2 regions of the Vallitalea pronyensis genome follow, and region 1 is predicted to be linked to the other one. Evidence: riboswitches for the same ligand, from Rfam matches in the RefSeq annotation. Region 1 holds a riboswitch; the other holds the start of a gene.

Region 1 (7,946 bases):
AAGTAACTGTAACAAACAAAGCACCAGGAACACAATTCACAATCATAGCAACAAGCGGAAGTATTACAGATAGTAAGCTAGTCAATCTTAAAAAAGCACCAGCTGTCGCAACAAGCATAACAGTAAACGGATTAGACGAAACAACCGTACCAACAGAAATAAATAATCCTACAACTGTAACTTACACAACAGAAGTAAAAGACCAATACGGAAACATCATGACAGCAGATACAGTTAAGTGGTCATTTCAAGAAGAAGTAAGCGGTGTAAGTATTGATGGCAATGGAATGGTAACCATAACCAATGATGCACCTCATGGAAGCATTACAGTAACCGCTAATATTGGTGAATTAGTAAGCATGAAAAATGTAAACTTAAATAAAGCACCTTCTGTAACTGGGGATGATAATGGTAATCTCTTAAATGGTGCGGATGAAACAATGGAATACTCAACCAATGGTGGTACTACTTGGACAGCATACGATGATAATAATGTACCAACATTCCTAGGTAGTGTAACCGTTTATGTGAGATATCAAGAAACACCAACAATTAATGCAGGACCGATTACGGAAGTAGTGTTCACAAAGAACACACCTTCTGCTCCATATGTAACAGGTAATGATAGTTCAAATATTTTGATAGGCGCAGATGATACAATGGAGTATTCAACAGATGGTGGCAGCAACTGGATCGTATACAATACAAATCCTGTTCCTAAGTTCTCTGGCAATGTAACAGTCAAAGTAAGGTATAAAAGCACGATCATAACAAATGCGAGTCCATCAACTGTTGTAGTCTTTACCGCTAATGCTTCCCAAGGTGGAGATGGAGGCGGTGGCAATCCATCAAATGGAGGCGGTGGTAATCCTTCAAACGATGGAGGAGGAACCCCTTCTAACGGTAATGGCAGTCCATCAGATGGCGAAGAAAATGATGACATTGGATTAGAAGAAGAAATGATAATTGAGGAGGATATTACACCACTTGGTGCAGTTGAATTCTTTGATCCTTATGTTAAAGGATTTCCAGATGGTTCTTTTAAACCTAAAAAAGCTGTTACCAGAGCTGAAGTAGCCGCTATGTTTGCAAGGATATTAAAATTAGATACGGATCATGCGGGCAATAACCAGTATACAGATGTAACCATTAACCATTGGAGCTATCAATATATTCAAGCAGTAACTAACATTGGCTTATTTAGGGGATATAGTGATGGAACCTTTAGACCTAATGCACCAATTAAGCGTTCAGAAATTGCAGTTGTATTCTCCGCATATTGGGAATATGTTGGTGCTGTTGTGGATGATCGTGATTCAACATTTATTGATGTTAAAGGGCATTGGGCAGAAAAGTATATTAACAAGCTGTATAATGCTGGGGTTGTTAAAGGCTTTGGTGATAACACCTTTAGACCGAACATGGATACGGCTAGAGAACAAATTGTCATTATGATGAATAAAATTATTGCCAGACCTATGTTAGATTTGGAAGAACCTTCCTTTGAGGATGTTTCAAAAGAACATTGGGCAAATGGAGATATTGAAGCAGCAGCGGCAAAATCAAAAAAGAAAGAAAATATTGAAGAAAACAATTAAGTTTACTCTTAAAATAAGGTGTCTAGTATAATAAACTAGACCCTTATTTTACATGTAGCAGGGAGGCATATAGGTTTAGTAAAATCTCAGATTACTATTGGATGAGATTGTGAGATTATAAGCCTGAGATATATTTACCATGTTGGTAATTTGTGGTATAATGTACATGAGAGGGTAGTCAAAGCGTCGGCAGTATTGACCGGTATTATTCTGTAAATCGTAAAGCATACGAAAGTATGTGACACAAAGCTATAGGGTCTAACGCTTTTTATAAGCTATGACAGCCAGCTACCAGAGGAAGACTTTGATTACCTAGTAATCGAATCTTTTCTCGAAGCGGCAAATTCAGCGAAAGCTGAAGACGCAAAACTACAGGGCCTAAGTCAGAGATGATATGGCAGCCAGTTACCGAAAGAAGAGTTTTATTACTTTTCTTTCCCACGAATATGGCAAACCTATCGTGAGGTAGGGACGCAAAACTATAGGGTCTTCAAATGAAGATAGCCAGGTGCCGAAGGGAGAGTTTCAACTGAAGAAAATAGTATTAACTTTTATAGTTGCATTGATGTGTGTAGTATTTACTGGAATATCTGTATATGCTGCAACTGAAATTATAAAGGTCAATACTGATAACGGCACAGTAAGTATCCAATATGATGCTACTAATTATTCAGATTTGAAAGTTGTCGTGAAAAAAGGTTCTCAGAAATATATCTATAACCTTTATTCATCTAATGAGGAGCTGCCATTACAAATGGGCAATGGTGAGTATACGATAGGATTATATCAAAGAACAGATGGTAATAAGTACAAACTATTAACATCTGACAAGGTACATATGAATTCAAGTAATCATGCAGTATTCTTAGCAAATGTTCAGAATGTAGAATGGACAAGCAACTCAAGTGCAGCTATTCTGGCTCAAGAACTGACTAAAAATGCCAAGACTGACAGAGAGAAACTCGAAGTAATCTATGAATACGTTATTCATAACGTTCACTATGACCATGAAAAAGCTATTAACATAAGTAGCAGATATTTACCATCACCCAATGAAACGTTGATTGAAGGTAAAGGAATATGTTACGATTATGCTTCTTTAATGGCTGCTATGCTAAGAAGTATTGATATTCCTACAAAGCTTGTTCATGGCGATAGTAACTTTACTTCTGTCTATCATGCTTGGAATGAAGTTCTTATAGATGGTGAATGGATAGTTGTAGACACGACCACTGATTCGGCATATATAACCGAAGGTATTCAAATTTCTTATGAAAAGAATCCTTCAGATTATAGTGTTCTTAAGGTTTTTTAATCATGAATAATATTTGCACCCTCTCATAAGTTTTAATTTAAAAGTCTATACCCATCTTTTTTCTATGTCTTAATATGTAATGGTCTATAACCAATCATAGTATATCAGCCTATCATTTTCTTTTAATATCTCTTTCTTTAATACCTTTTTTTATGTATAATTATTTTTAATTTAATGTAATGATAGTGGGCAGATTACTTTTTCAATATTCTTGGATATCAGTCTTGACCCATTGAGTCATTTATATTACTATTAATAGAATAGCGCCACTGAAACTTGAGAAAGCTCTGTATATACCCTATTGTTTAAGGAAAATAGAGTTTTGATTCACACAGAAAGGATTACTTATGAAGAAAAGCATGAACATTGATGCCACGAAAGGCAATATTAAAAAAAATCTATGGGTCTTAGCATGGCCTTTAATGATAGCCAACTTAATACAAGTTGTTTATAACATGGCAGATACATATTGGGTAGGAAAATTGGAAAACAGCACGGATGCCATAGCAGCAGTAACAGTTACTTTTTCCGTTGTGTTTGTATTAGTATCCTTAGCTGCTGGATTGGGCATTGGGTCAGCTACATTAGCAGCCCAATACTATGGAGCAAAAGAGTACAAAAAAGTGGATGAAGTCACGTATACTTCCTTAATTGTTATTGGTGTTGTTGCACTCTTATTTGTTGGGGCGGGTATAATATTTTATGAAGAATTATTCAATCTGTTGAAAACACCACCAGAAATTATTCCTATTGCTAAAGATTACTTTATCATCATCATGGTTGGTATGCTATTTATGTTTATCTTTTTTATTATGAGTGGCATATTGCGAGGTGTTGGTGACACAAGAACACCCATGATTGCAGGCATTGTATCAGGTATTATGAACATGGTACTTGATCCCTTTTTAATCTTTGGCTGGTGGATATTCCCTGAGCTTGGTATATCTGGTGCTGCCTATGCTACTGTTTTCTCCAGGTTTTTTGCTTCCATTTATATTTTTTATGTCGTACTTCGTGGTAAAACATTCTTAAGAATGAATTTGCGGAATTTTAAAGTAGATTTTGGTATTACTAAACAACTGTTTAAAATAGGTGTACCTTCTAGTATTTCACAGGCTGTCATAAGCTTAGGTGGTACCGTTATTATGGGGCGTGTGAATATGTTTGGTGCTGTTGCTGGTGCTGTACATGGTATTGGTGCAAGGCTTGAATCCTTACTATTCATGCCTGCAATGGGACTTTCACAAGCAGCTAGTTCTATCGTAGGGCAGAACCTGGGAGCGGGTCAAAAGGATCGCGCTTATGAAAGTGGCAAGTATGCCATGAAAGCTGTTTTTATCATTCTGTTAGTATTGGGAATCATCTTTTCCATATTCCCATCGGTATTTTTCTCCATATTCTCAGATGATGAAGCTGTTATTGAACTGGGACGTTATTATGTGTATGGGGTTACGTTATTCTTTGCATTTGTTGGCTGTAGAATTGTTATGTCCAATGTATTCCAAGGAGCAGGAGCAGCCTCTGTATCCATGTGGTTAAGTTTAATATGCCTCTGGGTGTTCAGAATCCCTATGGCTTATGGTCTGTCCTATACAGGTTTAGGCATAAAAGGTGTTTGGTTAGGCATGGGATTATCCTTTGTAGTGAGTTTCTTCTTTATGTATTATTTCTATAAAAAGGGTAAGTGGATGGAAATGGCCGTTGTCCATAAAAAAGAAGAACAGCCTGAGTCCATTGAAAAATAGAGCTTGGCTGTTTAGAAACTAAATATCATATCCGAGAATGGACATATCATTGTCCTTCATAATTTGTTGACTCAGTGATAGAATGTCTTCAATTTTATCACTGGGGACATTAAAAATCTGGTTGATTGTTCTAATCAGTAAATGAACAGTATCTGGCAGAGCAATATTCTTCTTGCATAAATAATTCCATATAAGGCTTTGGTACATACCCCTAATAAGGATAGCTCGGTGATAGTACTCTATAGTAGAAAAAGTTGGGTTATATGCGCTAAACCAGTCTTTTGTCATTGTACTTGCAACTTGGACAATGTGTTCTGAAATAATACAAGAATTATATGCAGCAAGGAATAATTCCCCCAAGGTTTCATGTTGGTCAATGAGATTGAAGATAATGGATGCACTTAATGAAAATCCTAAAAGGGGCTCATTATATCTATTCGATAGTACACTTGACTGAAGCATAATGACATTAAAATGTTCATCAACAATATTTAGCAGAATTTCTTCTTTATTTTTATAAAAGTGATATAAGCTCCCAGTGGTCACATCTGCCAATGTAATAATTTGGCGTATGGTTGTTTTTTCATACCCCTGAGTAATGAAGAGTTCTCTTGCTGTTTCCAATATCAAGTTTTTCGTATTTTTAGTATTCGTTTGTTTTTTCATAATTTCATTTTAAGTGGAAAAAGATGATATGTCAAGAAAGGTTAGAACACGTTCTAATCTTTCTTGACATATTGTGTATATGGTGATAACATTTCATTAGAACGTGTTCTAGCGATGAACAAGGACGGAGGCGACATAATGAACAAACCGTTAAGTATAGGAATTGATGTAGGCTCTACGACAGTAAAACTCATTGTCTTAGACGATCAAAAGCAAATAATACACAAAGAATATAATCGACATTTTTCAGATATTAAGAATACCCTTTCAACCATGTTTGGTAATGCTAAAGACCTCTTAATTAAAAAGGCAGGCACTGTGTTTGTAACGGGTTCAGCAGGCATGAATATATCGAAGAAACTGGAAGCCACTTTTATTCAAGAAGTGGTAGCCTGCACCAGTTCTATTGAAGAAATGGTACCAGAAGTTGATGTAGCCATAGAGCTTGGTGGAGAAGATGCAAAGATTACATATTTTGGAGATGTGATTGAACAGCGAATGAATGGTACCTGTGCTGGTGGTACAGGAGCGTTTATTGATCAAATGGCTTCATTATTGCAGACGGATGCAGATGGGTTGAATGAACTCGCCAAAAACTATAAAACTATCTATCCCATAGCGTCTAGATGTGGTGTGTTTGCAAAATCAGATATCCAGCCGCTGCTGAATGAAGGTGCATCAAAAGAGGATATTGCTGTATCTGTCTTGCAAGCAGTGGTCAATCAGACAATAGGAGGCCTTGCACAAGGTAGACCCATTAAGGGTAAAGTTGCCTTTTTAGGAGGTCCTCTATACTTCATGTCGGAGCTTAGGAAAAGATTTATTGAAACCCTAAAGCTTCCAGACCATCAAGTGGTATTTCCAGATAACTCCCAGTTTTTTGTAGCCATGGGATCGGCCTTATTATCTAGAAAAGAAACCATAAAATCTTATAGTGATTTGTATGGCAACATTGCCAACATCTATGATATTGGCAATAACAAGGCAGATGAATTAGACCCATTATTTCAATCGGAACAGGATTATGTCGTATTTAAAGCCCGACACGAAAAAAATAAAGTCGGTAGAGCAAACATAGCATCCTACAGAGGTAAGGCATTTTTAGGTATTGATGCAGGATCAACCACCACCAAAGTGGTTTTAATTGACGACCAGAAACGTGTGCTCTTTACCCACTATGGAAGTAATCAAGGAAAACCTCTTCAATCGACAATAGAAGCTTTAAAAATTATGCATCAGCAAATGAATTCTGAGACTTATATTGCAGGGTCTACCGTTACGGGTTATGGAGAACATCTGGTAAAAGAAGCGTTACAAATTGATTATGGGGAAATTGAAACCGTAGCGCATTATCATGCGGCAGAACATTTTTTACCTGGTGTAGACTTTGTTCTTGACATTGGCGGCCAAGATATGAAGAGTTTGAAGATAAAAGACGGTATCATTGAATCCATCATGCTTAATGAGGCTTGTTCTTCTGGTTGTGGGTCATTTATTGAAACCTTTGCTCAGTCATTAAACATGGACATTGAGGCATTTGCAAAGATAGGTATCATGGCTAAACATCCTGTTGACCTTGGCACCCGTTGTACGGTTTTTATGAACTCAAAAGTCAAGCAGGCACAAAAAGAAGGAGCCACAGTTGGTGACATATCAGCAGGTATATCCTTATCCGTCATTAAAAATGCTTTATATAAAGTAATCAGAATGAAATCACCTGAAGAATTAGGGAAGAAAATGGTGGTTCAAGGAGGCACATTCTATAATGAAGCTGTGCTGAGAGGTCTTGAACGGATTATAGGAAGAGAGGTTGTACGTCCAGATATTGCAGGTCTTATGGGGGCATTTGGAGCTGCTATCCTTGCATATCATAAAGACAAAGGTGAGCAATCCAGTATGATTAATTTGGATACACTGTCTGGGTTTACGGTTAAAAATAAACTGCAAAGATGTAAGCTATGTGGTAATAACTGCTTAATGACCATATCTACTTTTTCTAATGGAAGAAGCTTTTATTCTGGAAACAGATGTGAAAGAGGGGCAGGAGCAGAGAAAAAAGTCAATAAAGCACCTAACATGTATCGTTACAAATACAAAAGATTATTTGGTTATCAACCCTTAAAACAATCAGAGGCCAAAAGAGGTGTCATCGGTATACCACGTGTTCTCAATATGTATGAAGATTATCCTTTCTGGTTTACATTTTTTACAGAGCTTGGCTATAGGGTACAAATCTCCGCTAATTCTTCTAAGTCCATTTTTGAGAAAGGTCTGGAGTCCATTCCTTCAGAATCGGTATGTTACCCCGCCAAATTGGTCCATGGTCATTTGGAAGACTTGCTGGAAAAAGGTATCAAAAAAATATTCTATCCATCCATACCTTATAATATTGAAGAAGATAAAGGGGCTAACAATCATTATAACTGTCCAATCGTCATCTCTTATCCTGAAACAACATGGGCAAACATTGAAGGTTTAAAGGCAGATGACGTATCGTTTTACCACCCATTCTTACCCATAGATAATAAAAAGCGCATGTTCAAAAGATTAGTTGAAGAGCTCACTGTGGAGAATATTTCAAAATCGGACATAAAAACAGCGATGCAGAGGGCATATGCTGAA
Region 2 (7,946 bases), 1.6 Mb from region 1:
ACGGTTGTAATTTTTTGCCCATATTTGAATCCAGTATTTTCCTGAGTTTTTAATCCATGTCTCACCAATTTTAAATGATGAGTTTGTAAAATAAGAGGTATGTTGAGTTTCATATTCTTGTTGAAGGTTTTTGTTATCTGGACCATTAATGTAAATTGTTAATTTCTCAATTGATCCATCATTTGAAGCTATTGATCCTTCTATAGATAAAGTATCTCCTATCTTAAAATCTGTTTGATCGGATAAGAAGGATGTAACATCTCCATCAAATGTCGTCTTACCTAATGAAAAAAACTTCATAACTGGGTCAGGTTTTGGAGCCCTCATGATAGTTATATCTCTCTTTGTGTTATTAACAATATCCACAGTCTCCTGAACTGTTGTATATTCAGGATACATAAACGTTAACTCGTGTAAACCTTTTTCTACCTCATTGAATTCATAATATCCTTTAGAATCTGTAATCGTCTCTAAATTATTATCTAGCAGTACCTTTACACCTGCCATTAACAAATACCCATTATCACTAACATACCCTGATAATTTGTAGTGAGTAATTAATTGGTTAATACTGAACGTTATTTCCTGTATACCTGATTCATTTCCATCACTATCACATGCATTTACAGCTACCCTTATCATATGTCCTGGTGTTATTTTATCTGCTGTTAATAAGTATGATTCACCATCTATTTTAGTGCTATTTTCTATATAATTACCACTTGTCAAATCTTCAATAAGAACATGATAATAATCTGCTTCAACAATCTTTGTCCACGCTATATTTATATCGCTCCACTCAATCATGTCACCATCATAAGGATATGTTATTTCCGGTGTTTGTACAGTTGCCATACATGTTTGCATCGTTAAAAAATAGATAATTGTGCATGTAGTTAATCCTACAAGTGAAAGCATTGTTCTTTTCATTTTAGTTAGTCTCCTTCATGTTAATATATTAGGTCCATACAACTTGCATAACATGTTTAGTTACCATTGTTGTTATATTTTTACAAATTATGCAACATTATCATAATAATAACAGATAGCTAATTGTTAAGCAATAAAAAAACTATCAATCAATTTATGGATGAGGGTTACATGAAAGTATTAACTGATTAATGGTTCATACACAATTATTAAGACCACTAAAAAAAGCGCCAGCAAAACGCTGACGATTATTAAAATGTAATTTATTTATTATGTATCATTTAAATAATATAATATACATCAAAAAAAAGCCCTTCAATTTGAAAGACTTCTGCAAGCTCCAAGCCGGATTTGAACCGGCGGTCTCGGCCTTACCATGGCCGCGCTCTAACCACCTGAGCCATTGGAGCATTTTCAGCACCTATACTATTATAGCACAAATTTTTATTTTGACAAGTAGTTAAATCATTTATTTTATTGTTAATGTATAGGATGGCTCATCTTATCAAAAAACCTGTCCTTATTAAGCATATAAAAGGATTGGTTATACATTTTTTTCAATGAGTATAGCCTCAACCTTCTTCTTAATACGTTGTAAGGCATTATCAATGGATTTAACTGGGCGTATCAAATATTCTGCTATTTCCACATAGCTTTTACCGTCAATATAGCATCGTAAAACTTCTTTTTCAAGTTTACTTAACCTTGCGGAGAGTTCATGTTCAATGATGCTTAGATTTTCCTGACCAATTAACAAATCTTCTGGGTTAATGATTTTTTGGGACGGCATTTTATCAATAAGTGTTGCTTTATCATTTTCCTCTTCATAGGATGGTTTGTTAAGTGATATGTATGAATTAAGAGGCAGGTGTTTTTGTCTTGTTGACGCTTTTACTGCTGATATGATTTGTCTTGTGACACATAAATCGGCGAAGGAATAAAAAGAAGCTGTTTTTTCTTCCTTAAAATCTCGGATAGCTTTAAACAGTCCAATCATGCCTTCCTGAATAATATCGTCTCGACTTGCGCCGATTAAGAAATAAGATTTTGCTTTCTTTTCTACCAGTATCTTATATTTATTCATGAGATAATCAAGAGCTTCATTATCCCCATCTCTTACAATCGCTACCAATTCTTCGTCTGAGTTTGTAAGGTATGAATCGTACCAAGTTGCTTGATCCAACTGCATCAACCTCCGTATTATTTTCTACGCATCTTTTCCATCCACTCTAACACACCTGAGTCCAAATGCCCTTCTAATCGGTTACTATGATCTAATTGTTTCTTCTCAATGAACTTCTTGCGCATGTTTTTTTCCACTTGTTTTACTTCGGTGTAGAGTTCTCTAGCGGACATACGGCTTGCACCTTTTCCTAATATAATAATCTGTTCAAGCCCGTCGGAAGTTGCTACACGTACACGGTAATCACGACCAATTTGGTGAACCACTTTTTCAATATAGTGGTCCGCCGTTTCTACTTCTTTCGTAAATACCACATTAATATTATGATATGTTATCACTTTTCGAGTGCCTTTTACACGATGAGCATCAAATACAACGATAACGTCAATCTTCTTATAGCCTTGATAATTGGATAGAATCTCCAGTAATCTGCTTCTGGCTATTTCAAGGTTTTGCTCATTCACAATTCTTCTTAGCTCGTCCCAAGCATGAATCACATTGTAACCATCTACTAATAAGAATTCTCTTGCCAAATTTCATCGCCTTCCAATCTGTTTTGAAAGCATTTTAAGTATACTACACTATTAACTGTTTGTAAACGTTATATAACTTAAAAATTCAATACAAAAAGAGGCTGTTATCATGAAATACCACATTGTACTTGGCATGACCATGAAACCGCCTCTTTTATAGGGATTTTTATATGAATACTATAGACTATTAATCACTTCTTCAGGTGTATTAACTACGGTGAATATTTGATCAAAATCAGCTCCACACAAACGCTTTACTTGTGACATGGCAATAACAGAATCCAGTTTAACAAGATAACGTTTTTTAAAGGGAGCTTCTTTGTATATATTAAGCACTTCTGCTAGTATTTGCCCTACTTCTGGAGTTGAAGTGGTTTGCTTTCTTCCATCTGCTAAAAAGCTATACTCTCTAGGGTTAATACTGTTTAATTTAGCAACAAAATCATCTTTATACTTTTTTGCCTCGTCAAGATTAAACATACCTTCTGCCACGATACTTAAGAGCTTTTTACTTGTGTTAATATCAATTTTATACATGTGTCGCTTCCTCCTCAAATATTGGTCTTATTAAATATTATATTCTGAGTCTAAAGCTCTATAAAAGATTCTACAGTCGCAAGAAACGTCCTCTGGAATACTTTTGAAATGCTCTGTTTCGGAATATTTAGTTAAGATGGGCATATTATTTTCATCATAGACTAAGGAATATTTTAGATATTTATCAAAGATTACCGCTGACTTATAATTGGTTGCTTCAAGAAAAATACCTTTGTAGTTTCTAGCTATGGCATCCTTCTCACATATATCAATTAAATCCATGGCGATATCTTTTCTAAACTTTTCTAATTTGATACCTATCATAAACATGTGTACAAATTGGCTCTTCTCGATTAGAATATTCTTCTTGTTATACAACGTTTCCAAAAATCGCTTATCAAGATCATCAAGCAATTTACATATGATATTCATGGGCTCAAGATTACCAGTAAAAGCTGGCGTTTCTTCTGCAGGGTCGTAATCCTCGTTGGCAAAAACCCCAATTATTTTCTTATTTCTTTTGTTAATGGCTATGTAGCATAGACCATGGTGAACAACACTCTTGATGTACTCATGAACAAATATTGTGAAATCAGCTACTGACAGACCTACTGCTTTAACCATTGGCTCTGATATAGTGGCTCCTTTGACTGTGACACCGGCAAATGTCTGTGCAAGACATCTGGATGCTTCTTCGACTAGAGCATGATCATGACAATCTAATCGTTTATACTCAAGCTCTAAATCTATTTCGTCAAAATATCGTTCTGCAATGATTTCTTCAAAATTTACATTAATGGTTTTTTCCATTAAATCCCCTCTTTCGACGACTTTTTTTGTTTAGCACATCTTTTTCCTTACTCGAGAATTGCATAACAAAACAGCTCCTTCAACAAAGTAGCTGCCTGGTGGATAATAGGCAACCTGGCAATCATAGGATGTTTCCCTTAGACCCATAGCTTTGCGTCCCTATCTTTCGATAGGTTTGCTATTAACTATAAAATATGATATTTAATATAATGGAATTATACCATATTTATCCAATTTATTCAATTTAATTTTACATACTATGACAAAAAATGATATAATTGCTTTAATTCATTTTATTTGTTCATAAAAATACTAAGAACCTTGTGTAAGTGTATTTATACAAAGTTGTAAGAAAACAGCCTTATATACCCATAAAAAAACCGCTATATCACTAAGGAATAGCGGTTTTCTACTTTTTCTCTATTTATAATCTCTTTGTCTAAGCGCCTCATAAGTCAAAATACCTGCTGCAACAGACGCATTTAAAGAGGTAATGTTACCCTTCATAGGCACTTTTACCATAAAATCGCATTTTTCTTTTACATGGTGGGACACCCCATCACCTTCATTACCTATAACGATACCTAAAGACCCTTTTAAGTCTATATCGTACATGATATCACCATCCATGTCCGCACATGCTATCCACATACCTTGTTTTTTTAACTCATCAATGGTTCTTGCAACATTAGTTACCCGAGCCACTGGTGTATGTTCAATAGCGCCAGCCGACGTCTTAGCTACAGTTGCTGTTAGACCTACAGCCCTTCGTTTGGGTATGATAACCCCATGTACACCTGCGATATTTGCAGTCCTTAGTATGGCTCCTAAATTATGGGGGTCTTCTATACTATCCAGAATAAGTAGAAAAGGTGATTCGTCCTTCTCTTTGGCATCATTGAGTATGTCTTGTACGTCCACATAATCATAAGCTGCTGCATAAGCAACAACCCCTTGATGTTTCGTTGTGCCTGTTATGTCATGTAATTTATCTTTGCCCACAAACTGCAAGAAAATACTTCGCTTTCTCGCCTCTGCTACAATTTTTTTAAGTGGTCCATCATGTTTACCATCAATGACAAACAATTTGTCAATGCTGCGCTCTGCCTTAAGTGCTTCTAATACGGCATTTCTGCCAATAAGTATCAAATCCTTATTATCCATTACTTTATCCTTCCTTATGTGTGTCATCTATGTGAAAACATTATACCTATTATTTTTTTATAAGCCCTAATTTCTTTAATTTTGCAATAACCTTCGTATGATTGGGCAGGAAGCTGAGGTCCTCTTCCTGTAACGCTTTTGTAGCAAATAACACGATAAAATAGATGATCATACCACTTATAATGGTCAACACTGTGGCGATGAGATTACTATGAAGAATACCTATGGTCCCTTTATAGATAAAAAACACACTAATTCCCATAATAACCGATGCTAATATCGGTTTCACAAACACACTCGTCTTATCCAGTATGACACCCGTTTCTTTTTTTAATTTCCAATAATTGAGGCTTACAAACACAACATAGTAACAGATGGAACCGATTATAGCACCTCTTAACTGAAAGTCACTTGCAATCAGATGATAGTTAATGGCGTATTTAATGCCAACACTAACGAGAAGAGCCATAGCGGGATACAAATATTTGCCCATGCCTTGTAATATGCCAGCTAAAGTCTGCCCAATAATCATGAGTACAAGACAGATACCAAATAATTGTAAATAGTCATTGGCCTTAACCCTAAAGATCATTGTCATAATGGGATTTGCTAAAATTATAATACCCGTAGCAGCTGGTAGACCTAATAATAAACTTAGTCGAATACCTAATGAAATCTTATTGCGCACTTCCTGTTTATTCTTCTGTACCATGGCTGTGGATATGGCAGGAAGAATACTAATCATGAGGGCTAGACTAATGGTCAATGGCACATTAATAATGGTTAATGCTTTTCCCATAAAACCATACATATGGCTTACTTGTTCTTTACTAAATCCGATGGCTTGCATCCTTTTAAATATGGTTATTGTATCGATGAAATTCATGACAGAATAAGCAGCCGTAGCCAGAGATATTGGAATGGCCAGTTTAGCTAACTGCTTCCCAACTTGTCCAAAAGTAACTTCTTTATAACGCTTTGCTACCTTTGATTCTTCTGTATGAATTTTTTTTGTATGCTTCATATAATACCTTACAATATAGAGTGTAGATAAGATAAAAGCTAATGAAACGCCAAAAGCAGCTCCCCCTATAACAATAGCAGAATCTTGTTCTAGTTTAATGAGAAGGTAGATAATACCCAATCCAAAAATAGCTTTTGAAATATTCTCAATGATTTGTGTTAATGCAGTTGGCACCATTATTTCTCGACCTTGAAAATAACTCTTATACACACCTGCAATTGCTATAAACATAACGGATACGGAAAAACCATATATCATGTAGCGGTTACTGGAAGGCCACTCTGTGGTAGCAATAATCCAATCCACGCCTAATATCATAAATAAAGATATTAGGAAGCCTAAACACCCTAATATAACCATAGCATGACGATATATTTTATGGGCATTATCATAGTCATTTACAGCAATTCTTTCCGAAACCATCTTGGTCAAAGCATTAGGAATCCCTACTAAAACAGGTGATATCAAAAGCCCATAAATCCCATATACAGCCGTATAATCACCAAAAACATCATTGCCTACTAAATAGGATAACGGTATACGGTATATGGCACTAAAAACCTTAGCTATTAAACCTGCAATGGAAAGAATCATAGCCCCCTTAACAAATTTTGTTGATTGTGAGTTCATTCTAATACCCCTTTTTTCATTAGTTCTATGATTCTCTCGTATTGATGATCTAAATATAAAAAACCAATTAAAGCTTCAAAACCCGTAGCGGTTTTATAATCCATAAGGTCTGCATTCTTGGGAACCGTCCCTGACTTTGCATTTCTCCCCCTTTTGAACACAGCCATTTCATCTTCTGTTAAAAAATGCTCTATCTTACGAAACGTATTGGCTTGTGCAGAAGCTTTTACATATTGGCTTGTTGCCTGATGCAATTTGTTAACAGGTGCATTGCCTTTTGCAACTACTTTGTGCTTAATGATTAAATCAAAAACACTATCACCAATATAAGCTAGAACCAAGGGTGAGTACTGTCTTGGATTCACATCATGTATATCAAGACTTTCTTTAAAAAAGTCCATAAATGCTTCCATGTACGTCAATTCCTTTCTTCCTTATCATAAGCGTGAGTATCTGTAACACCCTGCTTATCTATCATGAAGGATGCCTATGAGCGATGCCACCTGACACCTTCACGTGTATCTTCTAATAAGATACCTTTATCCTTTAATGTATCTCTAATATGATCTGCTAGGGCAAAATCTCTGTTCTTGCGGGCATCTTGACGTTTTTGTATCAACGCATCAATCTCTTCATCCAGAAGTGTCTCTGCTCGCTTTGCCTCAATACCTAGTATACCACATAATGCATCAATCTCATCTAACAATATGGTAACAAATGCTTTTGATGATGCCGTACTTGTATTTTTATTAGCAAACTTCACCAGTTCAAAGATGGCTGAAATAGCATCTGCCGTATTAAAATCATCTTCCATAGATGCTTCAAATTTGTCTCGGAAAGCTTTCACTTTACCATCTGCCACCATCTGATTTTCTGTCTCAGTTAATGCTTCTAGTGATACGCACTCAATCAGATAAGCCAGGTTACTTCTTGCTGTTTGAATTCTTTCTAATCCACTAACAGCCGCTTGCATAAGATCATGACTAAAGTTAATGGGACTACGATAATGAGCGCTTAACATAAAAAATCGAATATCTGCATATGAAAAATCTTGCTCTACATCTCTAACTGTAAAAAAGTTACCTTGAGATTTTGACATTTTTTTATTATCAATGTTTAAAAAACGATTATGCAT

Evidence for each region. A riboswitch is a leader RNA that binds a small molecule or an ion and turns the genes downstream of it on or off. The one in region 1 is predicted to bind cyclic di-GMP.
Region 2: another riboswitch for cyclic di-GMP. It lies ahead of HZI73_RS10540 (hypothetical protein); the one in region 1 lies ahead of HZI73_RS17305 (transglutaminase-like domain-containing protein).

The regions. Positions count from the first base shown of each region.
Region 1 is NZ_CP058649.1:4,112,359-4,120,304, reverse strand. Features, by position in the region: gene HZI73_RS17310 (DUF4073 domain-containing protein) at 1-1,598, shown strand, start outside; cyclic di-GMP riboswitch class I at 1,807-1,894, shown strand; cyclic di-GMP riboswitch class I at 1,927-2,011, shown strand; cyclic di-GMP riboswitch class I at 2,037-2,114, shown strand; gene HZI73_RS17305 (transglutaminase-like domain-containing protein) at 2,164-2,913, shown strand; gene HZI73_RS17300 (MATE family efflux transporter) at 3,261-4,658, shown strand; gene HZI73_RS17295 (TetR/AcrR family transcriptional regulator) at 4,677-5,324, opposite strand; gene HZI73_RS17290 (2-hydroxyacyl-CoA dehydratase) at 5,463-7,946, shown strand, end outside.
Region 2 is NZ_CP058649.1:2,537,667-2,545,612, reverse strand. Features, by position in the region: gene HZI73_RS10565 (S-layer homology domain-containing protein) at 1-930, opposite strand, end outside; tRNA gene HZI73_RS10560 (tRNA-Thr) at 1,267-1,340, opposite strand; gene sigH (RNA polymerase sporulation sigma factor SigH) at 1,475-2,119, opposite strand; gene HZI73_RS10550 (NYN domain-containing protein) at 2,131-2,646, opposite strand; gene HZI73_RS10545 (hypothetical protein) at 2,824-3,183, opposite strand; gene HZI73_RS10540 (hypothetical protein) at 3,214-3,993, opposite strand; cyclic di-GMP riboswitch class I at 4,099-4,183, opposite strand; gene rlmB (23S rRNA (guanosine(2251)-2'-O)-methyltransferase RlmB) at 4,414-5,157, opposite strand; gene HZI73_RS10530 (putative polysaccharide biosynthesis protein) at 5,207-6,811, opposite strand; gene HZI73_RS10525 (Mini-ribonuclease 3) at 6,808-7,224, opposite strand; gene cysS (cysteine--tRNA ligase) at 7,299-7,946, opposite strand, start outside.